Regions from separate parts of the Peribacillus sp. R9-11 genome, predicted to be linked through region 1. Evidence: riboswitches for the same ligand, from Rfam matches in the RefSeq annotation. Region 1 holds a riboswitch; the other holds the start of a gene.

Region 1 (16,686 bases):
CGCAATGACCGCTATTTTATAAACATTCATTCAGCGGACGCTCCTTTATCTATATTTTCAGATTTCAGCACCCTAATTTTAACATATATCACCATTTCCCTCTTTCAAGCTCAGCCAAATATCCGTTTTCCGCTGCTTCACCTATAAAGCCGCAAATCTTCTATTTGAAACAGCCATGAGTTGGGTGAGAGAAAAAAATCTATCTCGGAACCACTACGCTATTTTTATGAAAAAGCATGGGTTTAAGAGTATCTGCGTTAAGGATTTTCCGGAGAATTCCCTAGTTATAACCTTGATAAAAGGTTATATAGATATAGGATTGACTAAAGACAAAAGAGCCCTTTCATGGTGAAAGGGCTCCTGCGTCATGCTTTTAAATATGCACGTCTTTCCGCATATTCCCGGCATTGTGAACAAACAGTAATCTTTTTTCTTTCTTTATCGTAATAAAACGTTACGTTCTTAGATTTCCGCTTACAAAAGTAACAAGTTTTTTTGAAAAAACCCATTACTTAACGATAACTTCGCCGTCCCATTCAAGCATTCCGCCAACCATGTTTGCCACTTTATAGCCTTGTTCCTGAAGATAATGGCACACATTTTCACTGCGGCGTCCTGAACGGCAGATAAAAATATATTCTTTTTCTTTATCAAAATAGTCAAGGTTGGCTGGGATATCATTCATACGAATATGTTTAGCGCCCTCAATCATGCCTTCTTGCACTTCTTCGTCTTCACGTACATCAACAAGCTCCATAGCTTCGCCTGCCTCAAGCTTAGCTTCCACTTCTTCTGTTGTAACGATTTTGATTTCTTCCATACTTAGCACCTCAAATTATTGTTTAATTTTTCTTATTTATTATAACAAATATTCCAGCCAAACATTACTTTATGGATTATGGATATTTAAGGTTCACATACAACCGACCAGCTAATTGAAAATGCATTTTCACTTTTTTCTACCATAGGCATTCCATTATGATCAAAACATTTATTACTGGCATCCATTATACCCCGATGACTATAATAAGAATTAATAAAAAGCATGCACATTATCATTAGAAATGTTAAAAAACATGCTAATCCTAGAAATTGTTTTTTATTTTCCCCCACGTTACTCCTCCTTCCATTAACTAAAGTTCTTTCACGAAGTACATGTGTAATAGTATGGTATATACCCTCGGAAGTTCAGCCTTATTTGTAATATGTTTCCACATTTATACTACATGAAAAAAGTCCAGTCCTCCATCCATTTAGATGGTGAGGAACTGAACCCCTATTTTTAAAAACACTCATCTTTTTATTATGTCTATAACCATTCTGATAAAAGCGCACCTAACAAGGCAGCTAATTTAAAAAATAAAACGCCAGCGAATATCATTTTCGCTAGCGTTTTATTTTGAACTAATAAATCATTCTTAATGTCTGAAACCTCGCTCATATTGTTTAGGAATCTCAACTTGTTTATTCAAAGTTTTTGATGCTTCTAGAGACCAGTAAGGGTTGCGCAACATCCCTCTTCCTACGGCCACCAAATCTGCTTCTTCATTTCCAATGATTGAGTTTGCAAGAATTGGATCATCTAATCTACCTACAGCAATCACTGGAATATCCAAAGCTTTTTTAATTTCCCTAGCCAATGGCGTTTGATAGCTAGCATGCGTGCCCGGTCTTCCGTCTGCTCCAATCGGGCCTTCTCCGCCAGAGCTGACATGGAACATATCCACACCGGCTTCTTTAAAGACTTTGGAAAACTCAATACTTTCTTCCAGACCGTATCCGCCTTCCACGTATTCTTTTGCAGAAATACGCATAATTAAAGGCATATCAGCTGGCATTTCGCTTTTCACTGCTTTAATTACTTCTACTCCAAATTTAGTTAAGTCTTTTCCGTATTCATCTTCACGTTTATTCGTAAGTGGCGAGGTGAATTGGTGAATTAAATATCCGTGTGCCCCATGCAATTCAATAACGTCAAAGCCTGCTTGAACGGCTCTTCTAACTGAGTTACGGAATTTATCGACCATTTCCCTAACTTCTTCTGTCTCCAAAGCTCTTGGTGTCTTAAACGTTTCGTCAAACGCGATGGCTGATGGCGCTACCGGCGTTTCTGCATCCTGCGCTTTACGCCCTGCATGAGCAATTTGGATACCGATTTTTGCACCGTATTGATGAACTTCTTTAACAATTTTGGCGAAAGCTTCAACTTGATCGTCAGACCACAATCCAAGATCACCATTCGAAATACGTCCGTCCGGCTCTACATCGGTCATTTCCACTATAATTAATCCAGCTCCGCCAACTGCTCTGCTTACATAATGATGAAGATGCCAATTTGTAGGGATACCATCCTCAGCTTCGACAGAGTATTGGCACATTGGTGGCATAACAACCCTATTTTTAAGTTCAAGCTCTTTTATACGATAAGGTGAAAATAAATGAGTCATATTTTTTATATCTCCCTTACAGATTATTTTTTAATGCATGCACATGCATTTATATCATCTTGATAACTTTGTGTCAATTAATCAGATTCTCTTGAACACCTAATTCTGATGTTGTAAACGTTATCCTCTGTTGGTACATTTATTTTTATTTATGTTATATTTAAAATAAGTAAGCAGAGGTAGGCGAAAATAATTGTCCAGTGAACAAAACCTTATAAATACATGGCTATCCTTTACACGTATTCATGCCGAGCTCTCAAATGAGCTAGATCGAATATTGCAAGCAAGACACCAAACGACTTTAAATGAGTTTTATGTTCTATTATTTTTATCGAAAACTCCGGAAAAAAAACTGAGGCTATTAGAATTGCAGCAGTTAGTAGGCTTAAGCCAAAGTGCGATGTCCAGACTTTCTGTAAGAATGGAAAATAAAAGTTGTGGTGTCATTCAAAGGCTTGGATATGAAGATGATCGCCGTGGTGTATGTGCAACCATAACAGACCGGGGAGAGCTACGACTTCAAGAAATACTAACAACGGTTAATGAAACACTTGAAAAATCATTAAAGACCAGTGATATCGACACTGCACTGAAATTCTTTATTAATGTAAAGAGCAGTCTTCAGGAGAATGAATGACTCATCTGGATAACGCTGTATAGGTTACATTAAATTTTGCGCCCCATTCATCAGAATGCGGGCTTATTTCCTATGTCCGACTTCCTAAATAAGGTTATGGGAAGAAGTAATAACAGATATTGAAAATGAGATAGACGCACACTCTCGTCTATCTCCCTACATTAATTAAAAGTCGAAATTGTCAGGATCTGGACCAACCCGATGATTCTGATTCAAGTCGCTGATTCGGTTCATATCTTCTTCAGTCAATTCGAAATCAAATACTGATGAGTTTTCTACTATACGGTGTTCTTTTGTTGATTTTGGAATCGTTACAATCCCATTTTGTAAATCCCAACGTAAAATGACTTGTGCAACAGATTTGCCATACTTAGTCGCAATTTCTTGTAATACCTCATTATCCAGTAATTCACCTTGCATTAATGGAGACCAAGCTTCTAGTTGAATGCCTTGTTCCTTACAAAATGCTTGTACTTCTTTTTGAGTCAAGCGTGGATGACATTCGACTTGATTGACCATAGGCTTCACTTCTGCGTCCTTTATTACGTCTTTAAGATGATGAATCTGGAAATTACTTACTCCGATTGCTTTAACTTTTCCTTCTTTATAAAGAGTCTCTAATGCTTTCCAAGCTTCTTTATATTTTCCTTCGACAGGCCAATGTATAAGATATAAATCTAAATACTCTAAGCCAAGTTTCTTTAAGCTTGTTTCGTATGCTGCGATTGTGGATTCGTATCCTAAATCAGCATTCCAAACTTTTGAAGTTACAAATAAATCCTCTCTTGAGATTCCAGCTTCTTTTAGCCCCTCACGGATTCCTTGCCCAACTCCTTCTTCATTTTCGTAAATTGCTGCCGTATCAATGCTGCGATAGCCATGTTTAATCGCCACTTTGACCGCATTTACTAATTCAGGACCTTCTTCTACCTTAAATACGCCCAAGCCGAACCAAGGCATTTTAACACCGTTGTGCAACGTTGTTGTATCTTGTAAATTTTTCACCATAATCAATCTACCTCCAAAATTTCTATTAATTGAAATCATATAATGCCCTAAAGGATCATTACATCCCTTCAAGGAATCTTCCGCATTCACTGAAGGGATGCAATGATCCCTTGACATATTATTTGACCGTGGAAATTATTAATAAGTTTCTTACCCTAACACGCTTCACCTTTCTTACTATTCCCTTCTTTCATTCCTTCCCGCTTTCTATCTTTACTTTCGAGAGATCGACTCCAACCTGTTAATATTACGGCTACAAACACCATCACTCCACCTATCCAAGCTGTATGGATGAGCCCGATAGAATCCGTAATGATTCCACCTAAGTAGGCACCAATAGCAATTCCTGCATTAAATGCAGCAATATTGATAGCAGACGCCACGTCAACTGCACTCGGGACAAAACGCTCAGCTAACGTCACAACATAGACTTGAAGTCCTGGCACATTCATGAAGGCAAATAACCCCATTAAAATAATAGTAATTAATCCAGCTACCTTAAACGGAGCCGTGAAAGATAAAATCACAAGTACAATAGCCTGTATAAGAAACATATAGAATAGGGCATTAATAGGATTGCGATTAGCTAGCTTTCCGCCAATTGTGTTCCCTATAGCAATGGCCACTCCATATACTAGCAAAATTACGGCAACTGTTCCTTCTTTAAATCCTGTCACCTGCTGTAGCAAGGGAGATAAATAAGTAAAGACAACGAATGTACCTCCATATCCTAATGCTGTAATAATGAATACAAGCAATAAGCGGCCATTTGTTACTAATTTGATTTGATCACGGAACGTGGTGCGAGTAGCTTTTTGTAAATCAGACGGAACAAGGATGCTGTTCCCAAGGAAAGCAATTATGCCGATTGCCACAATAATAATAAAAGCAAATCTCCAACCAAAATGTTGCCCTATAAAAGTTCCAAAAGGAACACCTGTCACAGTCGCTACCGTTAGCCCTGTAAACATAATGGCAATCGCACTCGCTCTGCGATTTTCAGGTACTAAATCTGCTGCAATCGTAGCACCTATTGACATGAAAACACCATGAGCTAAGGCAGAGATGACACGGGCTGTCAGTAATACCCCGATGCCAGTAGCACTAGCCGCAAGTGTATTTCCAGCAATAAACACTATCATAATCCAGAGTAATAAAGATTTGCGAGACATATTAGATGTTAGAGACGTCAGAATAGGTGCTCCGAACATTACACCTAAAGCATATAAGGAAACTGTTAATCCGGCAGTTGTCACTGTAATGTGTAGATCTTTTGAAATTAGTGGTAACAGTCCCACACTAATAAACTCTGTTGTTCCAATTGCAAAGGCACTGATTGCTAAAGCCAGTAATGCCAACGTACTTCTTTTTTTATCTATAATCATATTATCTTCTCCTTTTAATTGATTTGTTCTATCATGAAATTGCTTATAGCAATAAAATGTACAGTGATAATCTGTCGACAAATGTTATTATGATTTATAATAGAAATAAAAAACAGTACGTACTTTAAAGTGTTATAGGCACCTTTAAGTGCCTATAAAGTAAGGAGAGTTAAAAAATTATGCAGAAAAAGAAGTACAATATTTCAGTCGAAGCTACACTGGAGGTACTAGGTGGAAAATGGAAATGTGTGATTCTTTGCCATCTAACACATGGTAAAAAACGTACAAGCGAATTAAAACGTCTTATGCCAAACATTACGCAAAAAATGTTGACCCAACAATTACGTGAGTTAGAAAAAGACGGAGTGATCAATCGGATCGTTTACAACCAAGTTCCGCCCAAAGTTGAATATGAACTTAGTGAATATGGACAGAGTTTAGAAAGTATTTTAACCGCGCTATGTACGTGGGGAGAAAATCATATAACCAAAGTATATGGGGATAAGTTTGCCGTTCTTGAGGAAAGTATATTAAATGATTAAAGTAATTCACTTAAATTAAAATTAAGAATCTAAAAACACCAAAAACGAAATCCACTATAGAGGGATTTCGTTTTTGGTTAGGGAAAAATGAGTGCCAAGTAAATGAGTCACCTCTTGATCAAATAAATAAAGCCACCCTAGATTGAATCAGCATATTCCATATTCCCATATCGAATCAATCAAACTTTGCAACACACTGGATTGCCATTTTTCCATGGTCATGAGATTGCATAACATGCTTTTATTAGTTCTTTTTCTTTTGGTATAATAGCATGATCGTATTAAAACCAAATCAATTAAAAGTCATAAATAAACTTATGGAGGAAATATGAGGGTCATTTTAGAGTTGATACGTATTTTATTAATATTAGGATTAGGCGGAGCGATTATTTCCACCGTACTAATCGCCATATATACAAGCATAGGCGTTAACATGGATCAGTATGGCTGGCTAGGTTCTATTGCGATACTTTTTTTATTATTTGTTTGGTATAGAAACAAGTTGCAGTTCAGTGGATGGTACACTGGAAATGGGAGAGAAAAGCTGCCCAAAAAGGTCTCACTGTCACTGATCCTGTGTTCACTCTTATTGTTAGTTTCACCACCCCTTTTAAGCTTATCTATTTAACCAACAATAAACAGGAGAATAGTTCCTGAATTTCAAATAGAGCAGGAGTGAACGATTTGCGGAAACTGTTTAATATTGTTGTTCTCTTACTCCTACTCGGTGGATTTTGGTACGGTTATGGTAATGACATTCAGGAGTCTGGGTTTAAGGCCGGGGTTAGATCCTTTGCATCCGATGTTCGCTCCCTTATAAACGGACCAGAGGTTTCGACTGCCCTGGACAAGCTGAATACCGGAGTCAACTACCTGATAGGCGAGCTAACAGAAACGTTGGATAACGCTTCTAAAGAAGAACAACCTGAAACGGAACAAGTGAAAAAACCAACATTGGAAGCTCCCGCTGAGGCCTCCTTTTCAGTCCGTAATATCGAAATTGGCGACACTAAGGCTGCTGTTGAAAAACTGGCTGGTGTAGCAAAGCGGCAAACCCGGAATGAATATGGCGTAGACTGGTTCGCTTATCACGAAAATTATCAAAATTTCTTCATGGTTGCCTACGATACTGACGATAAAGTTGTTGGATTATATACGAACCAAGATTTAATCTCCTCAAAACAAGGAATTAAACGCGGCACGCCTAAAGAAGCAGTGACTGAAAAATTAGGAGATCCTGTAACAAAACTCCTTAAAGGAAACGTCTATTACCAGATTCGAAGCGATGGCGAATACGATATGTTTGAAATGGATAAGAGCTATGTGACTATCTTCTATGACAAACATGAGAAAAATACAGTTGCATCAATCCAAATTATCGACGCAAAATTGGAAAAACAAAAGAGTGCCTATTTTGCAGAAGCCAGTCCGGAGTTAAAGAACGGCTTTGAATATCAACTATTTGACCTGACTAATGCATCAAGGGTTAACCATGATCTCTCGGTCCTTTCTTGGGATAAACAAGTGAAAGTGACCGCTCAGGATCACAGTGCCGATATGGCAGTGAATCATTACTTCAACCATAATAACCTTGAAGGAGAATCCCCCTTTGACCGAATGGAAGATGACAAAATCACTTTTCGAATGGCTGGGGAAAACCTCGCAGCCGGTCAGAACAGCAGTATCTTTGCTCATGAAGGGTTAATGAACTCCATCGGACACAGGGAAAATAAATTACAAAAAGATTTTGAATCTCTCGGAGTCGGCGTCGCCTTTGAAGATAATGCAAAACCGTATTATACAGAAAATTATTTAACGAAGTAATATCAAAAAGCCGTTTCTGGAGAAATCCCGCACGGCCTTTTTTGATTCTATCCTCCTGATTTTAAAAGAATCTCAACACCGTCCTAGAGTTATCTTCTTTACATTATAGTTGCTTTTTATTTTTATAATATTCAGTTTATTTTTCTTGACTGGAACTTTAACACTATAAGATAATACTTAAGAGTAATATAATGACAAATTAAACTTTGGGGTAACGGATTTATGATGAAAAGAGGTAGAAAAAAGGGTGCCAACGGTGAACAGAGTCGAGCTTTACTACTCTTCATCGCGGCAGATGAGTTTGCTCGGAAGGGTTATTTTGAAACAAAAGTTAGTACAATCGTTCATAGAGCAAATTTAAGTCAGCCTACTTTTTATCTGTATTTTGAAAGTAAAGAGGCCATTTTTAAGGAGTTAGTTAAGAAATTCCGATATGAATTATTTAATCTTACTATACAGAGCCGGCTTGAAACTGGGCTTGATTTAAACGCTATTCCCCTCAAAATCACCCAAGGATTAGCCGCGATATTTCGTTTCTTTGCTGAAAATCAAAGTTTAACTCGAATTGGTTTTTTTCTCTCTCAAGAGGCTGAAGAAATAAAGAAGCAGTTAGCTGCACAAATAAAAGAAAACCTGATTTATGAACAACAAAATGGCTATTTCCATCCAGATGCTAACATGTTGATTATAGCTGAAAGCTTGGTCGGAATTATTGAACGTTTAACCATAACTCAAATTTTTGAAGAAAACATTCAGCCTGAAATATTAGCGAATGAAATTGTACACCTTTTGTTGGACGGATTGTTAGTTAAGACCTAATAATTCATTTTACTTTTCTAACTATTATTTAAAATATAGTTGATAGGGAGTATTATTATGAATTCTATAAAGCAATCGCAGCAGGAACCGCTCGAAAGAATGTGGATTGCGCTTATCATTGAAGCGAAACAAAGCGGAATAACAAAAGAACAGGTCAGAAAATTTATTAGACAGCATCAAATGAATAATGCTTTCGAAACAGATTTACAGCCGCAAATGGAAGATTAGTTTGTAGGAATAATAATTTCAAAGCGAATAAAAGATGGACTCCATATGGAAGTCCATCTTTTATCTGAAAATCTAATTAATTTGTACTTCATCTATATTATTTTCTTGTGATAATCATTGGTCAAAAGCTCCATACTAAACCTTAAACCCCATTAAAAAAAGGATGTGAGTTTAGATGGACTTTTTTCACGGCCAAGAAGCACTTACTATAATTCAGTGGATCTTAAGGGCCATTGTGTCTTACTTCTTTTTACTATTTGCAGCTAAAATAATGGGGCAACGAGCTATTTCTCAGTTAAGATTACTTGATTTTTTAATAGCATTAATTATTGGAAACATCCTTGCCCATCCTTTATCTGATGAACAGTTAGGTTTAAAGGGACCATTGATAACGACAGCCGTATTAGTACTTTTATATATTTTTTGCGTTTTTTTGAGCCTAAAGTGGGGAAAACTTCGAAGTTTTTTTGAAAACTCTCCTTTTCCCCTTATAGAAAATGGGCAAATTGTTTATAAAAGCTTAGCCAAAGCAAGAATCTCTATCGATTTTTTATTATCTGAATTAAGAAAAGAAAAAATTGAAGATATTCAAAAAGTTGCGCTTGCATTATGGGAACCAGATGGTACAATTTCATTTTTTTTAAACCCTCAATATGAAGCCGTAACCCCTGCCGATTTAGAACTAGTAACAAAAACCTTTTCTTTTCCTAGAACGATTATTAAAGAGGGAAAAATTGATTTTAGTGAATTAACCCGCATTGGTAAAGACGAAGAATGGCTTAAAAACCGAATAAAAACTGCATACAGTGAGGACGTATATGATATTTTATTAGCAACCATTGATAATAACGATACAGTGAAAATCTTTTTATACAAATAGATTTTGAAGCTAAACCATATAAAGTAAGTCCTCTTAGCTATGCCTCTATTTAATACGATTTACTTTTACTTAAGGAAGAGAGTAGTTTTATACCCTGAATGTTAAAGGCCATCAAATTGGTGGCCTTCTTAGGACAAGATTACCCCTGTTTATACATAGAGAAAACTTCCCTCTGCTTCTACCAAAGTAGTGTATTTAAGAACTTATACACATCCTCATAAACCTGCTCACGTTCTTTGCCTAATGTGATTATATGGCCAGAGTTTTCGTACCATATCAAGTGTTTATGCTGCGTATCGACTTCACTGAAAATCGCTGTAGCACTGTTCGTATAATCGGGATCATCCAAGCGCCCTTGTAGAACAAGAGTTGGTGATGTGATTAAATCTAAATTTTCACCAGTCTCATTTATTATATTCACCACATCTTTCAGTTGAGTCATAGGCTCTTCTTCCAACAGCTTCACTTCGGCAGCAATTTGGTCTGCATCTTTGCCTTCAAACTTCTTATAAGCCTGTGCATAATTGAGCAAGCGGTTTTTTTGTCGATCGATACTTTTTCCTTGCGTCGGAGCACACATTGAAACCACCCCTATCACAGGAAGTTCAATTCCTACTTTTAATGAGAACACTCCTCCTAAAGAAATTCCTACAACAGCAATTTCCTCGTAGCCTTCATCTTTAAGGAATTGATAACCATCCACTACGTCTTTCCACCATTCCTTTGGACCTGTTTTAGCAAGTTCCTCGGCTGATACTCCGTGCCCTCTATAAAGAGGCCCGTGACAGGTATAGTCGCGATCATTCAGGTATTTCCCTAATTTTTTCATATCTCCTGTACTTCCGGTAAACCCGTGAAGTAAAAGAACAGCTCTATTTCCACCTCTGTATGTGAATGACTCAGGTGCTTTCACTTTCATCTATCTAGGACCTTCTTTCTGCTCTTGTTGATAAATAGAATCTAAATGATTTTCAAAAAAAAATCAATTAATACCCCTTGAGTGGGATTTCTTCTATCCTATTCCGTATTTTCATTAAAACAGTTAAATCAAGTATATAGTATCCTTACCACACTCTTTACAACTCATCCGTTCAGAAGCACATTTTACTATGATTGATTTTATTTAGCAATCGTCATTTAACCATTTTTTTTTAAAAAAGTAAAATATACCTTGTAATACGATGTACATCGTATTACACTAAAGCAAATGAAAAAAGAAGGTGATTTTTTGGATAAAGAATTGATGAAGGGAAGTATTGACCTCCTCCTGCTTTCACTTCTTTCACAAAAAGAGCTGTATGGCTATGAAATGACGAAGATTCTAAGGCAAATGAGCGAGGGGCAATACGAAATCAGTGAAGGCACCCTATATCCGGCTCTTAAGCGTTTAGAAAGAAAGGAATTTATAGAAGGGTATTGGAAAGAGTCCGAGTCCGGACGCAGGAAATATTATCGTATCACAGACAGCGGCCAAACCGAGCTTGAACGTAAACGCAGCAGCTTTACCTTCCTTGAAAATTTAGTTCGGAAAAGCGCAGAGGATTTCTGATGAAAACAACATTTGAAAAGTATGTAAAAAAAATAGTCAACCAAACCGATTGTACCAAGGAAGAAAAAGAAGATATGTTTGAAGAACTGCTTCTCCATCTGGAGTTGAGCCGGGATGATTTAATAAAGCAGGGGAAGACCCCAAAAGAAGCCGAGAAAATGGCATTAATCCTTTTTGGCGACGAATGGGAAATCGGCAGTCAAATTCAGCAGGCCATTTTTCCATACCGAAAAGAGCTTATGCTGACTTTATCCATCGTTTCAATTCTTTTTACGTTTTCGGTGTATGCGCTGCAACTATTCCAAGAAGGAGATGCTTACATCGGCTGGCTTCTTTTTTCGATACTGACTAGTGCAACTTTACTCTCACTTACACTTAACCTCCTAGTCTCTATCAACCGGAAAATCATGGTCAACACCGTGTTAGTGACCCATGCCCTTGTCTATATATATGGATGGGGAATTGCGTCCGCCCTTGACTTTACATTATTTCCTTTATTCAGCCTGATTATGGCAGCGATTCTCCTACTATCCCTTTACCTCATTTACAAAACAGCCTTGGTTCTTCCAGGATATAGTGGAAAGAATTTAAAAAAAGTAAAACTTCTGCACATTTCCAATATTACACTCGGCATCTTTATTTTGTCAGTTACCTTATTTTTCTTATATGCTTTTTTAATCTTCTCAAGTGAAGTCCAGCCGTTTATGCTATTATTTTTCATCCCGACTGTCTTATGGATTTCGTTATATATCCTACAGATTAAACTGTTAAAAAAGCATCCTACGGCATCAAATATATGTGCTGTTCTACAGGTATTACTTGTTCTAGCAATTATTTTTACGATGATGATACTCTACCGTTAAGGAGTCCTTCAAATGAAAAAGAAGCACATCTATCTCATTCTGATCACGCTTGCGATTGTGACTGTCTTGTTTGTCATCGCCGGCTTGATCTTTAAAAAAGAAGAAAATGAAAAGCAGCAGGGCTTAACCAATCAATACGACGTATCCACTCAGGGTACAATTGCATACGTCACACACTTTAAGGGAAAACCACAATTAAAACTCTATAATCCAACATTATCCGTTGAAGAAAAAGTCCTTGAATTGAGCAACGATGAACAAATCCTCGACCCGACTTATTCCTACGATGGAAATATGCTTGCCTTTATTGTAGCTAAAAAAAACCAAGAAGAAGATTCAACTAGTTCCATTCAGCTTCTTGATATGAAATCACAGAAAATCAGTGAATTATTCAAAGCAGACTTCCTGATCACAGAACTCGATTTCACAAAAAGCGGCCGCTCTCTCTTTTATATTGGAGCCGGTTCGTTTAAAAACTATTCGCCGATCACGGGTCCCCGCCCTCACGATCTCGATATTTATGAATTTGATATAGAAAAAAAGGAGTCCACCCAGCTGACCTCTTTTAAGAAATATGGTCTTAGTTCCCTAAATGTCACCACAGATGGAAAAGCCGCTTATTATCAAACCGATGATGATGCGGATGCTAAAACGGCTGATGAGATTTTCGAAACGCATCAACGGATTTTCAAAGTGAAATTTGACCAAACAGGTATCGAAACCGTTACAGACTCTAAACGTGATGTCGATATTTTTGATTTCACAATTACCCCGGATGAAAAAACGATGATTTTCCAGTCCATCTCCAACGAGCAATCAGGTAGTACCTATATTTATGAGCTTTATAGCTATGACCTCAAAACCAAGACCGAAAAGCAGCTGACCCATCTTCAAGAATACACAGATCGCCCAGTCATCAGCAGCGATTCAAAAACGGTCTATTTTATGGTAGATAAGAAATTCGGCAAAAGCGATCCACAGTATCACCTATATAAAGTGGGGATTGATGGAGACAACCCGGAAGAAATTTTGTTACCTAATTAATAAAAAGGCTTCCGACACCAATTATTGACGGTGCCGGAAGCTTTTTTTATGGGGTTACTCGTGAATTTGGCTAATTTACTCGTGAGTTTTCACGATTTACTCGTAAGTTTTCACGATTTACTTGTAAGTTTGGCTAATTTACTCGTGAGTTTTCACGATTTACTTGTAAGTTTGGCTAATTTACTCGTGAGTTTCTGTTTTTCTCGTGAATTTTCACGATTTACTCGTGAATTTCTGATTTACTCGTGAATTTTCACGATTTACTCGTGAGTTTGGCTGATTTACTCGTAAGTTTTCACGATTTACTTGTAAGTTTGGCTAATTTACTCGTGAGTTTCTGTTTTTCTCGTGAATTTTCACGATTTACTCGTAAGTTTCTGGTTTACTCGTGAATTTTCACGATTTACTCGTGAATTTGGCTGATTTACTCGTGAATTTTCACGATTTACTCGCGAACCTATAATTCACACAAAAAAAAAGAACCAAATTTGGTCCTTCCTTCTCTACTTATACAGATCGTTTCCTATTTATATTAATGTTTACGTTTATCTTGATTGTCTATTCCCTTATGCTTCCGATAATTGGCGCAGGATAGCTTCATACAGTCTCCTTGGACATCCGGACCATATTTTTCACGAAAAGCTTCCAGGCAATAGCATCTATCTTCTTCCTTTTTGGGTCCATCCATTGAGTGCTTCCCTCCTACTATTTTAACCGGAGATAACGCGCTTCTCCAGTCTTACATTGATTCGGCCCAACAGCGCGGCACCGATTGACTGAATGACTGTTTTAACAATGATTTGGCCAAAAATCGCAGCGGGTACGGCTTCCCATGGCAGAACGTTGGCACCAAGTGGGCTAAGTCCAATCACAACAAATATCACCGAATCGAAAAATCCTCCGACAATCCCGCTGTAAAATACTCTCCAACTCATCGGAAGTTTTAACCGGGTATAAATTTCAGTATCAGCTGTTTCTGCCACCACGAACGATAGTGCGGAAGCAAACACAATTAAAAGGGTATCTCCTAATAAAAATGATACGCACGCTGATAATATTAGTGCCGTGACAATGCACACATACGTCTTCACTCTGCCAAATTTATTCTGAACTAGATCCCGAAAGATGAAGGTTCCCCCGATTAGTAATGTCCCCATCGGAATAATAAACACACCAAGCTGTAATGGTGCAAAAGCTGCTGTAACCACATTCGCGGTGACAATGGACACTAAATACAATATAATTCTTAACATTTCTTACATTCTCCTTATACAAAAAAAACAGCACCCTAAGAAAGAGTACTGTTCTTCTTAGTTTTTTTGAGAGGGTAGCTAGAACCTCTTCCGCATGAGCGGATTATCTTTTTCCTAATTTATCGTAGCTTGAAAACGAATGGAAATCAAGAAGTTTCCACATTACCTATTTCTAAAACGAATTCAGTAAATACTTTATTAATAATTAGACTTATGGCTGATGTTTCGAATTTTGTTACTACATATGTGGATTGGAGTAGCTCCTGTCAAATCATTTTATTCTAATATTTGACAATTGAAAAACAATGCTATATGATGTTATTAACCACTGGTCAATAAATATGGAGGTGATACTATGTCGCCAAGGAAATCAGAAGGAATAGAACTATCTAAGGAAATGGTATTGAATGAAGCCCGGAAACTTTTTGCATCCGTTGGGTATTCAAAAGTTTCAATGCGGCAATTAGCTAAAACATTAGATTGTAGTCATGGCGCCATTTATTATCATTTTAAAAATAAGGCCGAAATATTTTATAGTTTGGTAAAAACGGATTTTTCTCTATTGAATAATAAAATAGATGATATCATCCTAACTGAAAATAATGCTTCTCAAAAAATAGAGAAGATATTACTATGCTTTATAGAGTTTGGGTTAACCCAGCAAAATCATTATGCAATCATGTTTTTATCTAAAGAAAAAGAAATTCAACATTTACTTCAACTTGATTCTAATAAAACATATGAAAAACTAATCAGTTCTCTGACTGACCTTACAGAAAATAAACTAAACCCTGCATCAATATGGTCTATTTTCCTTTCGCTCCACGGCTTTATAACATTTTATATTAATACACAACTTTCATATCAAGATGTAAAAAGCTTAGCTAATTTTCACGTTAAAAATATTATGAAGAGTATTGTATAATTTTTTGCACATACATTGACCAATGGTTAATAAAGATTAGGAGGCTTAAATATGGTGAAAAAATTAATACATTCTGAAGGGCTTATAGTTCTTATAGCGATAATTTATATCTATTCAATAAATGAATTTAGCTGGTTGATTTTCCTTTTATTACTATTAACACCTGACATTTCTATGTTAGCCTATCTAATCAATAATCAAATTGGTGCCAAGGTTTATAACTTGTTTCATACTTATACAATATCAATACTCATCATTTTACTAGCTGTTTCTCTAAACCAGGATACAATTTTAATGGTAGGTTTAATTTGGACGGCTCATATTGGAATGGATCGTTTTTTAGGATATGGCCTTAAATACACAACGGCTTTCAAGGCTACACACATTCAGGAGGTATAATAGTGGTATTTAGTTTATTGTCCGCATAAAAAAAGCAGTGTGATTGATCTTGCGCATCACACTGCTTCTTACTCTCTTCCTTTACACTCCCCGCTTATTTCCCCATATATACGTATGCAGCTGCGGCAGCACTTTCACATTTCTAAGTTCATCATCAGCTATTACTTTATCAATTAGCTTTTCATATTTTTTCAAAAGTCCGCTAATCAGCTGCTGATCATTAGCCGTCCTGCTGTCATCATTGCCAACCTGCAAATAAAAAGGAATATCCGGGTACCGGAAATGTACGTTTTTCGCATACTGATAATCTTCATCATCAAAGATTACAACCTTCAACGAGACATGATTATCGGGATGTCGATTGGCAAGATTAGATATTATTCGATCAAGCACCTCAAAGTCCGTGTTCATCCTAGAACTCGGTGGCTTAGGTGAAATAGTCAGTTCATCAATATCGAGAAACCAATCCTGCCAACGGCTTCCCTGTGTTTCCACGCCGGTTTTCATTCCATTATCTTTTAAAATTGCTATCAAGCCATCTAGATTTTTCAGCAGTGCTGGATTTCCACCTGATATTGTAACGAAGGAAAAGCCCTCACCGCCAATTCGCTTCAGCTCATCCCATATATCTTCGGCAGTCATTTGAACTGTATCTTCCTTACCAGTCCCGTCCCAAGTAAACGCGGAATCACACCAGGCACAAGAATAATCGCATCCTGCCGTCCGAACAAACATGGTCTTTTGTCCGATGACCATGCCCTCCCCTTGTATTGTCGGGCCGAAGATTTCCATAACAGGCAGCTTACTCACTTTCCATCCACTCCCGTCTAGCTTCAGCATAACTCGTCGGCGTTTCATATAGACGAACAAATTCGACTCTAGC
Region 2 (16,686 bases), 1.7 Mb from region 1:
AATTGAAGCTACACTTTCTAACATAGAAATGAGCAAGCTTCTTCATTTAGTAAGTTCACAGCTACTTAATGAACAATTTGATAGGAAAGCTTTGGATCATGTTTTGAAAAAAGCTGAAGATTGGTTAAGAAAAAAACAAACAAGTCACCAACTAGGCACTGTTTCCATGGATGTACTTAGTAAGATTGAACTAGATGGTATGCTTCAGTTTGCCGTTAAATCCATTCAAAGTCTACTTAACGAAGAGAAACTTGGGAATATCATACAAAACCTTTTATTAAGTGTCGTAAATAATTTACAAAACGAGGAAGAACCAAATAGAGAGGCTTTAATCTTATATATCAGGAAAGAGATACAAGGCATTGACCATAACCGAGAACTGTTAGAAGGAGTTGAAAAATGGAAAAAACAACTTCTAACAAAATGGGAACCTGAAGCAACAATAATGGGAAGTCTACAACAAATTCAACAAGATGCATTAGATTTCGTTGAAGATAAAAATTTCATGGATACTTATCTTACTCCATTGATTTATCACATACTAGACAACATAAAAGAAAATAGCACCCACATTGATAATTGGATTCAGAAACAAATTACTGTTCTCATTGAAAATAATCATACGCAGATCGGCAATCTTGTACAAGAAAATTTAGATAAGCTAGACAACGAAACTCTAATTGATATGATGGAAAATGGTGTAGGAAAAGATTTACAATGGATTCGTGTGAACGGAGCGGTTTGTGGTTTTATAATAGGGATTATCCTAACAGGTATACAGGCTCTACTTAAGCTGGTATAATTCCGGCGCTGCGACCGATATGGTTTCAGCTTCTTGCAGCTTGCTGCCGTTACCAGATCGAATCCGGTTTCTAGTTTGTTCTTTTGGCACTGATTCTCTCAGTTTCGGACTCGTGCTGATTCGCTGCCTCAGTCGTAATAGCAATGATGATAAGCCCTTAACCTTAAGGGCTTTTTAATGGGGAAATGATTTTGCCAAAGCTAATGAGATTTTGACTAAGAATAACAATATCGTATCTTCTACATTTTTTTGGACGATTTTGATATATTGCTCAAAGACCTTCTTCAGGTTGGTTTCACGATCAATCCACTTCGAGGTGAATTCCAATTGCTTAGTTACGGCAGGATGATTCAGTTTGATTGTCGTCATTAAAACAACCACCCTTTTAAATATGATATTTTACTTTCCAATTGATCAATGACGGCTTCTCCTTTTCCTAAAAGAGCATCCGCTTCATGCGCTATGGTGCCTGCTGCACTCATAGCTTTTTTCTCTATATTCAGCATCGTGGTTTTTCCATTTTTAAACATAAAAAAAAGAGTGCAAGCTGCACCCTCTAAAATTCATACCTTTTTTAATGAATTATCTCAATTCCTTTTCGTCAAATAAATGCGGCGCTTTCACCTTTTTCCCTTTTTTATGATTTGGATTAGGTTTTTTAGCTTCCAATTTAGCTTGGTCATAGACAGCGGTGCCGACAATTTCAGCAACATCTTGAAGCTTTTCTTTTGAGATTTTATCAATGGTATCATCAGGAGTATGATACCAAGGTTCTGATGGACTGTGTATGAATAAAGCAGCGGGAATCCCAGCCTCAGCGAAAGATACATGGTCACTTCGCCCGCCTTGTCCATATGGAGTCGGCTCACCATTCAGTCTTGTACTTGATTCCTGAGCCAGCTCGGTTACAAGGTTCATTTCTCCATCATTAGTCAAAATAACCAAATCCCCAGCGTCCCTGCTTCCTACCATATCTAGGTTGAAGTTAGCAATCGTCCGCTTGATATCTTCATCAGAGAGGTTGTCCACATAATGCTGCGAACCTAGCAATCCATTTTCCTCGGCGCCAAAGGTAACGAAACGAATTTCCGTATCTGTAGGAAGATTCTTCAAAACACGTGCAAGTTCAAGTGTAACGGACGTTCCTGATGCATCGTCATTCGCTCCAGGTGCCCCGGCGACGGAATCATGATGACCTGTGATATAAATGATATCGCTCTTCTTTGCTTTATTGTTCTTGGTTGCTTTTTTTGTGGCCACTACGTTATAAGAGGTTTTTTCTCCAGAATAAGCCCCTTCAATTTTTAATGATGCCGTTAGCTTAACTCCAGCATTCAATTTTTCAAGCAGGGCTTCTCCATCCTTTTTCGTTATCGTGACAGATGGAATATACTTATCATTAGCCCCTCCAAGTGTCCCATTTAATTCCCCATCTGCATTATTGAATAGGATGACACCCGCTGCTCCTTTTTCTGCTGCATTCAATACTTTCTCTGCAAAAGTGAGGCTGCCTCTTTGAATAAGGGCAATCTTCCCTGTAACACCCGCTTTTTCAAGCTCTTCCTTCGTTCCTAAACCGGCGTATACCATTTCACCGGATAGATCACCATTTACTGAATAGGTTAAATGGTTTGATTGGATTTCCCCATCAAATCCGTCAACGGACAGCTCGACCAGATTTGGGTCTGTATAGGATAAAAAACTGAACTCTTCAATATCGGCTTTATAGCCATAAGATTTAAATTGCTTTTTGATGAACTGGACGGCCTTATACTCAGATTCCGTCCCGGCTACTCGAGGTGTTTGTGAAAGGTATTCAATATTCTTGTAGATTTTGTCGACATCGATCCTTTTAACGATTTGCTTGTCTGTGGATGGCGCCTGATGTACTGGAGAAGAATGCGGTGTCGCTAAAGCAGTAGTAGTAGTGGTTCCGGCTGCCCCGAATGTTAATGCTGCGACTAATGATAAGGATAGAAATTGTTTTTTCATAGATTGCCTCCCAGTTTAATAGATTCCCTCCATTATTTTACAATATACAGAAAATTCTAACTAGGTAGGTTTATCCCTATTAATCTGTGTCTTAAGTAACAAATTTACAAATTTAAGAAACTAGCAGGAAATTTGATCTATACCAAAAGTTGTATTTTATTTAATAATTTGTCACATTATATAAAAATTCCTGCGATTCAAACAGGATTTTCGCCTTTCTTCGGGAAAATAGTACAAAGAGAAAATGACTTTAATCAGGGAAGAAGGCGCGAAGATGTCGATAACTAAATTTGTGATGCCGGAAGTTATTTTTGGAAAAGGTTCTATTGAACAAGCTGGCGAGGCTTGCTTGCGGTTGGGTGCCAAAAAGACACTGATAGTTAGTGATTCCGGTGTAGCCAACGCTGGTTGGCTTGATATTGTCATGGAAGCCTGCCAAAATGCGGGGCTTGCTTTTGCCACCTTCATTGAAACGACGACCAATCCGAAAGACAGGGAGATAGAAGCCGGTTGTTTATTTTTTAATGATCATGAATGCGACGCCATCATAGGTGTGGGGGGAGGCAGTGCCTTGGATGTGGCAAAAGGGATCGCCCTTTTGGCAACGAATGGTGGAACCATCAGTGACTATGAAGGGGTTGATAAAGTCCATTCTCCTCTACCCCCTATGGTGATGATCATGACCACTGCCGGATCGGGTTCGGAAGTCTCACAGTTTTCTGTGATTGTCGATTCGTTCCGGGAGAAAAAAATGACGATCATTTCAAAATCCCTCGTTCCTGATATTGCGATTGTTGACCCGGCTACCTTAACGACCTTAGAAGCAGATTTGACCGCCGCTACTGGAATGGATGTTTTGACACACGCCATTGAATCTTATGTATCTATCGCTGCAACTCCTTTGACCGATGTACAAGCCAAAAACGCCTTGTCCATTGTTTCCCGTTACCTACGCCCTTCCGTTGCGTCTAAACATAATGAGGAAGCAAAAGAAGCGATGGCGATGGCCAGCCTGCAAGCCGGTCTTGCCTTTTCCAATGCCATATTGGGAGCAGCCCATGCAATTTCACATGCCATTGGCGGAAAGTACCTGCTTCCGCATGGTGAAATCAATGCTATCCTTCTCCCCCATGTCATGGACTTCAACCGAATTGCGGCCCCGAAGCGATTCAGCCAAATAGCAGAGATCATGGGGATTGATACGAGAGCTTTAACTGAGCAGCAAGCCGGCACCGCTGCCGTACACTTTGTAAGGGACTTATCCCAGGATATCGGGACACCCAGGAGCCTAGGTGACGTGGGCATTACCAAAGACATGATTGATACAATAGGAATGACCGCCCTCGAGGATGCCTGCATGATTACGAACCCTCGGGATATGTCATTAGAACAGATTAGGCAGTTGCTCCTTACAGCCCTATAAGAGGTGAAAACATGAACAAATCTGAGTTGATCGATTTAATGACAGGCGTTAAGTCTTCGAAAAAAACATATTACACGGAACTTAAGAAAACCGTGGATCAGTTGAAGAAGAAAAATATGCAGCTTGAAATTATGAACGATATCACTAAAAACATGAATATAGACATGGATATTCACGAAATTCTCCGAAATGTTATCTCAAAGCTCAAGCACCTAATTACATTCGATGACAGTCATTTTGTCATTTTATACGAAGAAGAACCAACTCTTCTCCATATTTGTCCTAATGGCCAATGCGAGCTTGAAATTGAATCCAACAACCTATTACACCCTTTTCAGGACTTCTCATCTGCCTTGAAAGACGAACAATCCATTCAGGTGGAAATCAAAATGCTACAAGACTTCCCGGAAAAAAAAAGACTGCTATCTCTTGAGATTGAAACGCTTCTATTGGTGCCCCTGTATGGGAAAAATAAAAAAATAGGGGTTTGGACCTTCGGCAGAAAGAAAAAGAAAACGTGGCATAAAGATGAGTTGGATTTTCTTGAGCAACTTTCCAACCAGCTTGCACTGACTTTGGAGAATGCCCAGCTCTATAAAGAAGTTCTCCATTCCAAACAAGAATGGGAGGATACCTTTAAGGCCGTCGAAGATATGATCATCGTCTTTGATCGCCAAGGAGAAGTCTACCAATCAAATGATGCAGCCAGAGCTTTTTTTGACTTAATTCCTTTAATTGAGAAATCTCAGACACTGATTCAAAAGACCTTTGTACAGGATAAGCCAGGGTTTCAAGAAATTTTGCTTCAGCCTGAAGCGATCTTGGAAATGCATGCCTATCCGATTCAAAATAAGGATCAACAGGTCTATGGAGTCATTGCTTATTATAAAAATGTCACCGAGAGAAGACAGATGGAAGCTCAATTGTTACATGCAGGCAAGCTCGGAGCCATCGGCGAAATGGCAGCTGGAATTGCCCATGAATTGAATAGCCCATTAACGGCCATTCTTGGAAACTCACAGCTTTTATTACGGAACACTTTACCAGACAACGAAGATTATATGCTTCTAAACGATATTAAAAATTGCGGCGACCGGTGCAGGCAAATCGTGAAAAGCTTACTTACCTTTTCCCGTCAAGATGAATATAGATTCCACTATTACTCTATTAACGAGGCCATACATCAGGTAATGAACCTTCTGAAGTTTCAACTAGGGAAGAAACAAATTTCCCTTCATCTTTCCCTTCAGGAAGATCTTCCTTTCATAAAGGGAAGCCAGCCTCAGATAGAACAAATAATCATCAACTTGCTATTGAATGCCAAGGATGCATTGGATGATTGTGATATATCGGAAAAATCCATTACGATTCATACCTATTCTGAAGAAGAATTCATGGTGGTGAAGGTTGCTGATAACGGGGCCGGGATTGAAGCAGAGCGGCTGCCGCTCATTTTTCATCCTTTTCATACGACTAAGGACCGTGAAAAAGGTACAGGCCTAGGATTATCTGTGAGCCTTGGCATTGCGAAAGACCATGGAGGCAAAATTGACGTAATAAGCGCACCTGGAAAAGGAAGTGTATTTTTCCTGAGGCTTCCCTTGCAGCCAGAAGATGAAAGGAGATGATGAGATGATTAATTTACTTGTGGTAGACGATGAAAAAGAAGTTGGTACCTTTTTATCCCGCCTTTTTTCGATGAAAGGATATCACGTACAGGTCGTGAACAGTGGAAAGGAATTTCACCAAATAGATTTTAATCAGCAGCGCTTTGATGCCGCGATGATAGACCTAAAGCTTCCAGATTGTGATGGCCTTTCTCTCCTGCAGCATCTGAAACAAAAACAACCGCTTTGCAAGGCACTGATTATGACCGGATACAGCACAGTCAAGACCGCTGTCGAGGCAATGAAACTTGGAGCGAGTGATTATATGGAAAAACCCTTTGTGGATATTGAAGTATTGGAAAAGCAACTTGACAACCTATTGAATGAAAACGACGATTTGAATCAACATTTTATCCATAACCTTGCCAAAGAGTCGGGTCTCATTGTAGGAGAAAGTTTATTAATGAAGGAACTGATTGAAATGGCTTTCAAAGTGGCTCAAAAATCCGTCAATGTCTTGATCGAGGGAGAAACAGGGAGTGGCAAAGAAGTACTTTCCCGTTTCATTCACTCAGCAAGCCCACGAAGCCACGAGCCCTTTATTGGTATTAATTGTGGAGCAATCTCGGAATCCCTTCTCGAAAGCGAATTATTTGGGCATGAAAAAGGGGCCTTCACCGGAGCAACCCAACAACGAAAAGGTTTCTTTGAAATTGCAGGGAATGGCACCCTTTTCCTCGATGAAATTGCCGACGCGAGTCCGGCCATACAAGTCAAATTGCTTCGAGTTTTGGAAACAAGGGAATTTATGCGTGTCGGAAGTAGCGGGACATTAAGAACAAATGCCCGCTTAGTAGCCGCCTCCAATGAAAGTCTGCAGCAGGCAGTTGAAAAAAACAAATTCCGGGAAGACCTATTTTATCGACTGAACGTCGTCACTCTTGATATCCCCGCCTTGCGTAACAGAAAAGAAGATATTCCCCTCCTTGTCCGACATTTGGTTGAAAGAACTGGCCAGGCAGATATCTCCTTTTCCAATGAAGCTATTGAAAAATTACAGCAATACGACTGGCCCGGTAATATACGCGAATTATCTAATGTAATCATGCGAACTCTCACTCTTGCTGACCATAAACAGGAAATCTCGGCAAATGATCTCCTTCTATCTACCAACCAGGTTATTCCAATAAAAAAAGACCCGCCGAATGCGAATCAGTCGACTGAAAATCATCTCGAAGAATGGCGTAAACAGCTGGTTGCCGACTTTAATGAGAAAGATGAACTAATGCTCGAGGAAATCCTTAAGGAAATCAAACAACTCGAATCTACAATTGGCAAAGAACTCGTCATGCAGGCACTTCAAAAAACCTATGGAAACCGAAATGAAGCGGCCAAGCGTTTGCAGATCTCCATGAGAAAATTGCGATATATATTAAATGAGAAGAATCAGACATAATCTAATTATAGAATTCTTATAAGCTACCTAGAACAAACGAGGGTGCCCGATTTTAGGACTCCCTCGTTTGTTTATTTCTATTCTAAAGTTAATACGATTCTTCCGTTGATTTCGCCCTTTTCCATCATTTGAAACACGTCGTTGATTTCATCAAGCGTTCTCGTTTCAATATTCGTCCTTACTTTGCCATCAGCCGCAAATTGAACAGCTTCTTGTAGATCTTTTCTTGTACCAACGATTGACCCTTTTACAGTCACCCCATTTAGTACCGTATCAAAAATTGGAATTGGAAGTTCGTCATTCGGCAATCCGACAACGACCAATGTTCCACCCCTTTTAACTGAACTGTAAGCCTGTTCGAAAGCTTTTTTCGTAACCGCTACAGAAATGGCCGCTTGTACTCCACCAACTTTTTCCTTAATGGCTTGTACAGGATCGCTCTTAAGACCATTAACCGTGAAATCTGCTCCTAATTCTGTAGCCAGATCAAGCTTATCATCTTGAATATCAACGGCAATGACATTAAAGCCCATAGCTTTCGCGTATTGAAGAGCAACATGACCCAATCCACCAATTCCATAGATTGCTACCCAATCTCCAGGTTTAGCTTCTGACACTTTAAGCGCTTTATAAGTCGTTACACCAGCACAGAAAATCGGTGAAACTTCCGCAAAGTCAAGACCTTCAGGAACCTTGACCACATATTTTGCTGGCGCTTTGCAATATTCCGCATAACCGCCATCCACAGAATATCCTGCATTCAATTGATCCAGGCAAAGCGTTTCCCGTCCAGTCAGACAGTATTCACAATCGCCACATGCCGAATAAAGCCATGGAATCCCAACGCGGTCACCAACCTTTAATGTAGTAACGCCTTCTGCCACCTTCTCAATAATGCCTACTCCCTCATGTCCAGGAATAAGCGGCAGCTTCGGTTTTACCGGCCAATCACCATGTACCGCATGTAAATCGGTATGACACACGCCACATGCTTTAATTTTCACTAATATCTCACCATATTCTAATTCAGGGATTGGTACATCTTTAATCTCAAGCTCTTGATTAAATTCATTGACGACCGCCGCCTTCATTGTCTTAACGTCTTGTATTTTTTTTGCATCCGCAGTACTTGCCCCTTGTTTTACATTCATGATTCATATTCCTCCCTTTTTTAAGTGGATATTTCTCACTTCCACTTATTTATGATGCAAGTGCCATGCCAGAAGAATAAAGCCCGGACAACAGTCTTTTCATAAAAAAATGCCGAAAAGTCGGCCCATTTTGACAAAAATGCGGCTCAATCTGGACGAAACCTGGTTTGTATATTGCTGACCAAATAGCTCACCCTATAAATAGGAGGTGTCCAAGCATGGACCAATTTGAAAAAGCATATGAATCCTACAAACAGCAGGGAACCCCACAAGTAAACCAACATGATACAACTGGAAAAGAAGAAATTATCGCAGTACGAAAAAATGAAGATGACAATATTATTGCCATCAAAACAAATTCTGGGCGGGAGCTTGACTATCCCACCGCTCTTTCGGAAGCTAAGGCAGGCAACCTCGCCAATGTTGATGTCTTCCATAAATATGGCCGTGACATATTGCGGAGTGAGCCCGATGGGGTAAAGGAAAATAACCTGGATGAACTACCGGAGTTCTAACTATTTGAAGAAGCTGCCTCACGTATGGGCAGTTTTTTCTGTCAGGGGGTTAAACAAAAAGGAACCAGCATAGTAGCTGGTTCTCCTTAATTCCAGTTCGTCTTGAGAATGCTTTACAGCTCTGCTTTAAAAATTGCAGAGTTATTTGAAGTATGGTCTACCTAAAACGTCTCTCACCATCATTTTATTTTTCATACCGATAGGATTCAGAGATTTCGAGCAGTTGGCCACAGGATTCCACCACTTCGATGATTTCTATCCAGGACATGTCCAACCCAAGTTCATTAGCATGAGAAATCTTATCCCGTAATTTTCGAATGGCATTCGCATCTTTCTTTCCTTTACTTTTAGAAGGAATTTGGAAGAAGAACCTCAATTCCTGATCTTTATGAATGATATCGAATTTATCACTGATTTGCAGACACTCTATTAAATTGATATCCTCATTTTTATCGATTCTCCTCCTATATAATTCGGTAGCCTTTTCTAAACGATCTCCGCTGATCATTGGATACCAACTGTCATCCCCGAATTTATCCATGATGATATCGCTCATCCTCATTTCCAAAAGGGTAATATATCCAAAAATCAGCATTCTGATTGGAGGCTTTTGAAGGTCAGCGTGGGTAATCAACTTTTTAATTGAATTATTCTCTAACACGAACACCCTCGTTTTATTCTTAAAAATATGAAGAAGTTGAATCAAAGGGGTTGAGTCCGAAACCAATTCTCTTGGTGTAAAACATTTCAAATACTCCGCAATCTTACCTTCACCAAGTTCTTGCCTTTCGATATATCCGATAATTTCCCCTTGATCCTCTACCGCCAATATATCGAAATTCTTTTTTTCCAATTCTTTTTGTATCCCCAGTGCTAAATCGTTTTTATGGCAAAACTCAAGTTCCTGGGCAATGCTCTTAACCGTGATATTTTCTTCATAAAGAGTTTTAAGACTGAGGTAACTGCTATTGTTTTTTTTATAGCTTTCATTGAACATCTTTTACCCTCCACTTACGAACTTTCTGAACGATTTGCCTATGCGCCATGTTGAACAAACCTCCCCTAATTAGACCGTTAATTTACATCTGCGGTCAACTTTTCAGAAGAAAATGGGAGCAAACCTATTCGGAACAAGTTAAAAGCTTATAACTAAAAACCCAGTAATAAAAAGGGAACAGGTAATGTCTCTCGTTATCAACAAATAAAGTCCACCCAAGTGGACTCATTTCCATTCTATGTGGTTCTTTTTGGTACGATAAATCAAAATCCATCAACTGCCTTACCTACTGCTGCTTCCTCATTCTGCTCTTCTTCCCATGCCTTACAAACATCAACCCAATCCTTTGCTCCTGAATATTCAAATAATTCAGCAAGTTTAAGTTCTATTGCAGAGTTCGCACTTCCGCATGCTGGGAATAAAGACTCAAAGCGCTTCATCGACACATCAAGGAAAACATCTAGGTCATTTGCCAACCCAAACGGGCAGACTCCTCCAATGGCATGACCAGTCTGCTCAAGCACATCCTCAGCTGACAGCATTCGTGCCTTGAAACCGAACGTCTGACGAAATTTCTTATTATCCACTTTTGCGTCCCCTGCGGCAACAACCAAAATCGCATGCTCACCTTCCCCCTTAAAGGAAAGAGTCTTAGCAATTCGCGCTGGAATAACACCGATGGTTTCTGCTGCTTCAATCACCGTAGCACTCGATGTTTCGAACTCCATTACATCGCCTTCCCGATTCCATTTTTTAAAATGGCTCTTGACACTCTCGATCGACATATTATATCCACTCCTTTGAAGTACATGTAAAAATAATATCATCCTTTATTGCAATAAATCAAAATCATTGAGACATCCACAGCTTGAAACCTTATTATTTTGAAACCATTCTTTACAAATTGACGAAACAAGCTTACATGGGATACTATTAATCATTGGGCAAACGCCTAACCGTGGTTCGTAACCATCCCACGATAAAAAACTAGGGAGAGATTAAAATGAATGTTCGTACACTTGTGATAAACGGGTTATTGGCTGCCTTGTATGTGGCGGTCTCATTGGTGTTTAAACCAATAGCTTTTGAGATGTTTCAATTTCGTGTACCGGAAATGTTGAATCATCTGATTGTATTCAATAAAAAATATATCTACGGCATAGTGGGCGGCGTTTTCATATCGAATCTGCTCTTTTCGCCGATGGTGCCGTATGATTTGATTTTTGGGGTAGGGCAATCCGTGCTCGCCTTATTGCTTGTCATTTTTGTATCTCGGTTCATAAAAAGCATTAAAGGACGAATGATCGCCACGATTATCTTTTTCACATTCACAATGTTTTTAATTGCAATTGAACTGAACCTTGCCTTTGGCTTACCTTTCTGGTTTAGCTGGATGACCACGGCTGTCGGTGAGTGCGTTGTCCTCTTGATTGGTGCGCCAATCATTTATGGAATGAACAAAAGAATTCAGTTTGAAAAGTGGCTATAAAGGAATCTTTGCGTCGTTAGCCCACTATAATGGAAAAGAGCTGTCTGCTTCATGCGGGAGCTCTTTTTTTCACCATTGAACCTGAAGATGATAAACTATTAGAATGAATGGTGGTGACCTTTTGAAAAAAATACTGACCTTAATCGGTCTACTGGTAATAGTAATATTTATCGTTTCCAATGCAGAATTGTTCACCATGGTTTGGAAAAGTGATTTGGATTCAGTTATAACCATATTGACAGAAAACCTTTTGCTTACTTTTGTTGTGACATTTGTGTTGATGATTGTCCAAAATTCTTTTACCATTATACCCTTAATTTTACTCCTAACCATCAATGTCGCGATATTTGGATTCATATATGGGTACCTATGGAGTTGGGTTACAAGTGTCGTTGCATCAGGATTCATTTTTTATGCAGCCAGGAACTGGTTTCAGGCACCTCTCTTAAAGAAAATGGGCCCAAAATGGAAAGAATCCGTTGTAGAGCATGGCTTTATGTACGTGTTTACCGGAAGGATATTCCCACTCATACCAACAAGTTTAATTAACTTGGCAGCAGGAGTCAGTTCTGTAACCTTCAAGGATTTTTTATTAGCGACCGCACTCGGCAATCTTATATACTTTTTCTTTCTATCCTTAATCCCTTATGGTCTCCTATCTGTGGAAATGAACCAATATACACTAGCTGTACTCGCCTTCCTCTTCTTACTATTTTTCCTTATCTATAAACGCTTTAAGAAGAAAAAGAAAGTAACCTTCTTCAGGAAAAACAGGTGACTGTTAGGGTTCCTGTTTTTTTATTTATGATTCTGCATATATTTTTCTTTGATAGTTTGTTAAAATGTGTATGTATTTTTAACCTTTGAAATGTCGTAAATCAGGGAGAATCTCCATGTCCAAACGCTCCATTTTAGTACTATATATCCTATTTGGGATTCTTACGCTAGTCGTGTTCGACTACTTTTTAACTACTAATATTGAAAACAAAGAGGTCTTTATTCAACTCCAAAGAGCAGAAGGAATTGTTTTTCTTTTATCAATAGGCTTGATTTTATTTCTTTATTTGGCTAAAAGAGAAAAATTCAAGCAATTAAAAGAAGAGGAACAGCGTCGTCGCACGCTCATTAATTCAATGGTAGACTTCGTTAACTTCAAGGATGGAGATGGCCGATGGCTTGAATCCAACACCTTTGGTCTGCAATTATTTCAATTGGAACATGTAGACTATAAGGGGAAAAAAGACAGTGAGCTCGCAGAATACTCCGAATTTTATAAAGAGTCGTTAATCTACTGTGAAATTTCAGATGAAGAAACGTGGATAAAAAAGGAGATTACGCGGTGTGAGGAAATCATCCCGCTACCCAACGGCAATCATAAGACCTTTGATACCATCAAAGTTCCTTTGTTCTTTGAAGATGGTTCCCGAAAAGGATTAGTGGTCATTGGCAGGGATATTTCTGAAAGAGTTGTCGCAGAAAATCAATTATTTGAGAGTGAACAGCGCTATAAATCATTGTTCGAACACAACCCTTATCCGATGCTGATGCTTGATTTAACCGGAATAATTACCACCGTCAATCCAAGGTTTGAAACAGTTACAGGCTTTCATCAAGAAGAAATCCAAGGTGCCTCTTTTATTGAGTTAAACTTTTCCGCAGAAGATGAAGAACTGATTCGTACATCCTGTCAATACGTCGTCGAAAACCAAAAGGGGATAAAAAAAGGAAAAGATATAGAGTTTCTCACGAAATACGGGGAGTCTCTTTTACTTTCATGTACATTTGTCCCGATGCTTATTGGAAATGAATTAGTCGGAATTATTACCTATGCTAAAGATGTAACTCAAATCCGAGAAACGGAAGCACGCTTAAGAAGAACCGAAAAGTTGTCAATAGTCGGTGAACTTGCTGCCAGTGTAGCACACGAAGTACGTAACCCATTAACTTCTTTAAAAGGATTCGTCCAGTTACTTAAAAAGAGCGACCACCCCTTTGAACAATACTACACTATTATGCTCAGTGAATTAGACCGAATCAATCTGATTGTAAGCGAATTACTTGTTCTTGCAAAACCTCAGGAACTCCCATTCAGTAAACACCAAATTATTGGACTGATGGATGAAGTCAAAACCTTGCTTAAACCAGAGGCAGACTCATATTCTACAAAAATATCGATAGATGTAAAAAATGAAATCCCGCTTCTTTCATGTGAGGCAAATCAGCTCAAACAAGTTTTTATAAACATGATTAAGAACTCTATGGAGGCCTCCGCCGATCACATTTGGATTGATTTTGAGCAAATAGACAATACCCTTTCCATAACCATCAGGGATAATGGAAGTGGAATCGAAAAAAATCGTTTGAAACATCTAGGAGAACCTTTTTATTCATCTAAAGAAAGAGGAACGGGTCTAGGATTGACCGTTAGCTGCCGAATTATTGAGGCGCACAGAGGAAAGGTTCGTTTTAACAGCGAGCTAAATCATGGAACCGAAGTCAAAATTGTTTTACCAATATAAATTTCAGGACAAGCCTATTAAATCTTGTCCTTTTTTTGTAGTCTAAAAAAAGACCCCTTCAAATTTTTTGAAACAGTCCCTTGGTAATATTAAAAAAGAGAGAGAACGAATTTCTTTATTTTCCCCAAAAATGAGATGGATTCTGTTGATTGATTATCCATCGGCATCATCTGGCTACCTCTGTTATTGGATTTAAGGTTTTCCGATTTACTAGATGTACTCATTTGTTTTGCTCCAACTACTGCCTCTTTTTCAGTTTTGGCATCATCTACAGTTTCTTCCTCATCCATGTCTACATCGATATCTTTATCGAAAACAAGGACGTAGGTACGTCGTGCTCCATCTTTTGAGACTGTAACTGAAATTGCAGTCTTAGCTTTATTCTTAATCGTTACGGTTTTACTGCTTTCACCGTCATATTTTAACGTAGCTCCACTTGCGCTAGCTATAGCTTCAATTTGGACTGAGGTAATATCCTTATCGACTTCGATATGATATGTATGCTCATCAGAATCAAAAGATTTGTTCCACGTTCCTTTTGATACTGTCAAAGTGTTCAACACTGGTGTGGTATTGCCTTCCTCACCTACGGACCCAGCTGAAATTGCCTTTTTAACAGAATCCGATAAGGGTTTTTGTGTGGAAATGCTTGCAATCTGCTGTGCTTTAGGTGCTTGGCTACTTAGCACTTGACCTTTGGATAAATCCGAAGGAGTTGATGATGGTTTGTCACCGTTATCGGAGGAAGGTTGAGTTTTACTTGTTCCCGTTGAAGATTCCTTTTTAGCTTCATCTCCTTTAGAGGTATCCTTATCTTCGGTTCTCTTTGCTTTAGCTGCAGCCCTTGTAATCGTAAGCGTGTATGTTTTTTTATCTCCATTTTCTGCTGCAACGACAATCTTCACCGTTGTCTTACCAACTGGAAGGTTCACCTTTACTCCTTTACTCGTTGCATCTATTCCATTTACGTTTACCCTTGCAGTACTGTCACTCACTGTTGGAGCCACCGTAATGGTATTGACTTTATTCGCCAAAGAAACCTTATAAGCTGTTACAGACGCATCAAATGTTAAAGAACCTTTTGATAATCCAATCGCAGTTAAAAGGTTGTCATCGCTTTCCGATTTATCAACCTGGATGGTATAGGTAGTCGTTTCATTTATCCCATCACTGACCGTGATCGTGAACGTATTCTTACCAGTTTGAAGAGAAAAATCCTCAGCCTTCCCATTTGTCAGTTGTATACCATTCACTGATACGGTAGCAGTCTCACTGGAACTCTCAGCAAGTAAGCTGATTTTTTCAACATTCTTCCCTACTGTTGCACTATACTCTAAAACATCGGCAGAAAACTGTTGATTCAATGTTATACCATCTATTTCGAGCTTAGATAGAGTATTTACCGTTTGGGCCTCTCCCTGTGTGACCGCTGTATCCTCCGTAGCCTCTGCTGTAGGCATATAAGTGAACGTTCCCATTCCCACAAGAGAACCGACCAAGATCACCTTCACACCTTTTTCTTTAAACCTTTTCTTTAACAACGCCTATCCCCCCTATTATTCCTGCAAATGTGGTAGGGTCAGGTTAACAAAGAAACCTTAATTATTTCTTAATGTGGGAACGACTAAATGGATGACATTTCCTGACGGATCCTTTGTTACAACAGCTTCTTTCTCCTGGTTTATAAATGATCCTAATTGCTGTAATCGCTCTACTGTGTTTTTTCGTGCCTCTTCACTTGGTAAAATAAGCGTGAACGATTTCAGTCCTACACTTGTTGCCTCCGGTGCAGGAGCCCCGACTCCATTCCATGTATTAAGGCCAATGTGATGATGGTAGTTGCCTGTAGAGACAAATAGGGCTTGCCCTCCATATCGTACAACAATTTCAAAGCCTAGTCCTTTTGTATAAAACTCTTCGGTAGCACCAATGTCTGCTACGTGTAAATGAATGTGGCCCATTACGGTTTCACTTGGCAGACCTGCCCAAGGTGATTCATCATTTTCTGCTAATAGTCCTTCTGCATCAAGGGCCTCCGTACCCATTTCGACTTGCCCATTCTGCCACTTCCAGGTTTCTTCCGGCCTATCACAATAAATTTCAATTCCATTTCCGTCAGGATCCCCTAAATAAATGGCCTCACTTACATAGTGATCCGAAGCTCCTTGCAGCGGATATCGACATTGAATCAAGTGCAGTAATATCTTAGCCAAATCAGCTCTGCATGGTACTAAAAGCGCAAAATGATATAAACCAGTCGTCCTCAATTGCTTCGGTGTTACACCATCTGGTTGTTCCAAAATCAGTAGTGGCGTCTTCCCATCTGCTGTTAACACTGCTTTATCAGCAGATTGCTCAAGTACTTCGAATCCAATAATCTCCTTATAAAATTTTAAACTACGCGATAAATCCTCTATAATGATATGTACATAGCCGACATAGGTGTTGGGATAACTTTGAAATTTCATTTTCTGTCCTCTTTTCATTTTAGTTACGTTAAGTGGTAAATTTATTATAGGTATTTTATCTCTTTCTAGTATTTCTTAATTTCCTTATATAAGTATTTTTTTTTTCACTGTTTTTTCACATTTTTATTTTATACTGAGCTTGCATAATCTTATGAAAGGGTGATGACGCACCAATATGAAGAATTATTTATGGCTGGTTATCAGCCTATTCAGTTTGCTTTTATATCCAGTAACGGCTTCTGGTCACGCTTCTGTTATAAGTTCTAA

The links. A riboswitch is a leader RNA that binds a small molecule or an ion and turns the genes downstream of it on or off. The one in region 1 is predicted to bind preQ1.
Region 2: linked by a shared signal. The riboswitch ahead of RE409_RS02275 (QueT transporter family protein) and the one ahead of RE409_RS21580 (VUT family protein) in region 1 are both predicted to bind preQ1.

The regions. Positions count from the first base shown of each region.
Region 1 covers NZ_CP133763.1:4,424,162-4,440,847, forward strand. Annotated here, with positions in the region: gene RE409_RS21490 (tartrate dehydrogenase) at 1-30, opposite strand, end outside; gene RE409_RS21495 (rhodanese-like domain-containing protein) at 509-820, opposite strand; gene RE409_RS21500 (hypothetical protein) at 907-1,113, opposite strand; gene RE409_RS21505 (NADH:flavin oxidoreductase/NADH oxidase) at 1,419-2,447, opposite strand; gene RE409_RS21510 (MarR family winged helix-turn-helix transcriptional regulator) at 2,641-3,084, shown strand; gene RE409_RS21515 (aldo/keto reductase) at 3,250-4,092, opposite strand; gene RE409_RS21520 (MFS transporter) at 4,248-5,477, opposite strand; gene RE409_RS21525 (winged helix-turn-helix transcriptional regulator) at 5,657-6,019, shown strand; gene RE409_RS21530 (hypothetical protein) at 6,348-6,647, shown strand; gene RE409_RS21535 (CAP domain-containing protein) at 6,695-7,843, shown strand; gene RE409_RS21540 (TetR/AcrR family transcriptional regulator) at 8,066-8,662, shown strand; gene RE409_RS21545 (anti-repressor SinI family protein) at 8,720-8,890, shown strand; gene RE409_RS21550 (DUF421 domain-containing protein) at 9,066-9,770, shown strand; gene RE409_RS21555 (alpha/beta hydrolase) at 9,949-10,689, opposite strand; gene RE409_RS21560 (PadR family transcriptional regulator) at 10,978-11,319, shown strand; gene RE409_RS21565 (permease prefix domain 1-containing protein) at 11,319-12,182, shown strand; gene RE409_RS21570 (TolB-like translocation protein) at 12,195-13,226, shown strand; gene RE409_RS21575 (hypothetical protein) at 13,759-13,914, opposite strand; gene RE409_RS21580 (VUT family protein) at 13,937-14,479, opposite strand; PreQ1 riboswitch class I at 14,531-14,573, opposite strand; gene RE409_RS21585 (TetR/AcrR family transcriptional regulator) at 14,835-15,404, shown strand; gene RE409_RS21590 (DUF4260 domain-containing protein) at 15,456-15,803, shown strand; gene queE (7-carboxy-7-deazaguanine synthase QueE) at 15,885-16,613, opposite strand; gene queD (6-carboxytetrahydropterin synthase QueD) at 16,606-16,686, opposite strand, start outside.
Region 2 covers NZ_CP133763.1:459,883-476,568, reverse strand. Annotated here, with positions in the region: gene RE409_RS02330 (DUF445 domain-containing protein) at 1-802, shown strand, start outside; gene RE409_RS02325 (DUF5344 family protein) at 977-1,171, opposite strand; gene RE409_RS02320 (hypothetical protein) at 1,171-1,332, opposite strand; gene RE409_RS02315 (M28 family peptidase) at 1,385-2,794, opposite strand; gene RE409_RS02310 (iron-containing alcohol dehydrogenase) at 3,069-4,217, shown strand; gene RE409_RS02305 (sensor histidine kinase) at 4,229-5,845, shown strand; gene RE409_RS02300 (sigma-54-dependent transcriptional regulator) at 5,850-7,280, shown strand; gene adhP (alcohol dehydrogenase AdhP) at 7,358-8,371, opposite strand; gene RE409_RS02290 (DUF3892 domain-containing protein) at 8,650-8,946, shown strand; gene RE409_RS02285 (hypothetical protein) at 9,131-9,943, opposite strand; gene RE409_RS02280 (YbaK/EbsC family protein) at 10,207-10,728, opposite strand; PreQ1 riboswitch class I at 10,896-10,940, shown strand; gene RE409_RS02275 (QueT transporter family protein) at 10,947-11,432, shown strand; gene RE409_RS02270 (TVP38/TMEM64 family protein) at 11,554-12,210, shown strand; gene RE409_RS02265 (PAS domain-containing sensor histidine kinase) at 12,326-13,951, shown strand; gene RE409_RS02260 (cadherin-like beta sandwich domain-containing protein) at 14,041-15,492, opposite strand; gene RE409_RS02255 (VOC family protein) at 15,550-16,419, opposite strand; gene RE409_RS02250 (copper resistance protein CopC) at 16,595-16,686, shown strand, end outside.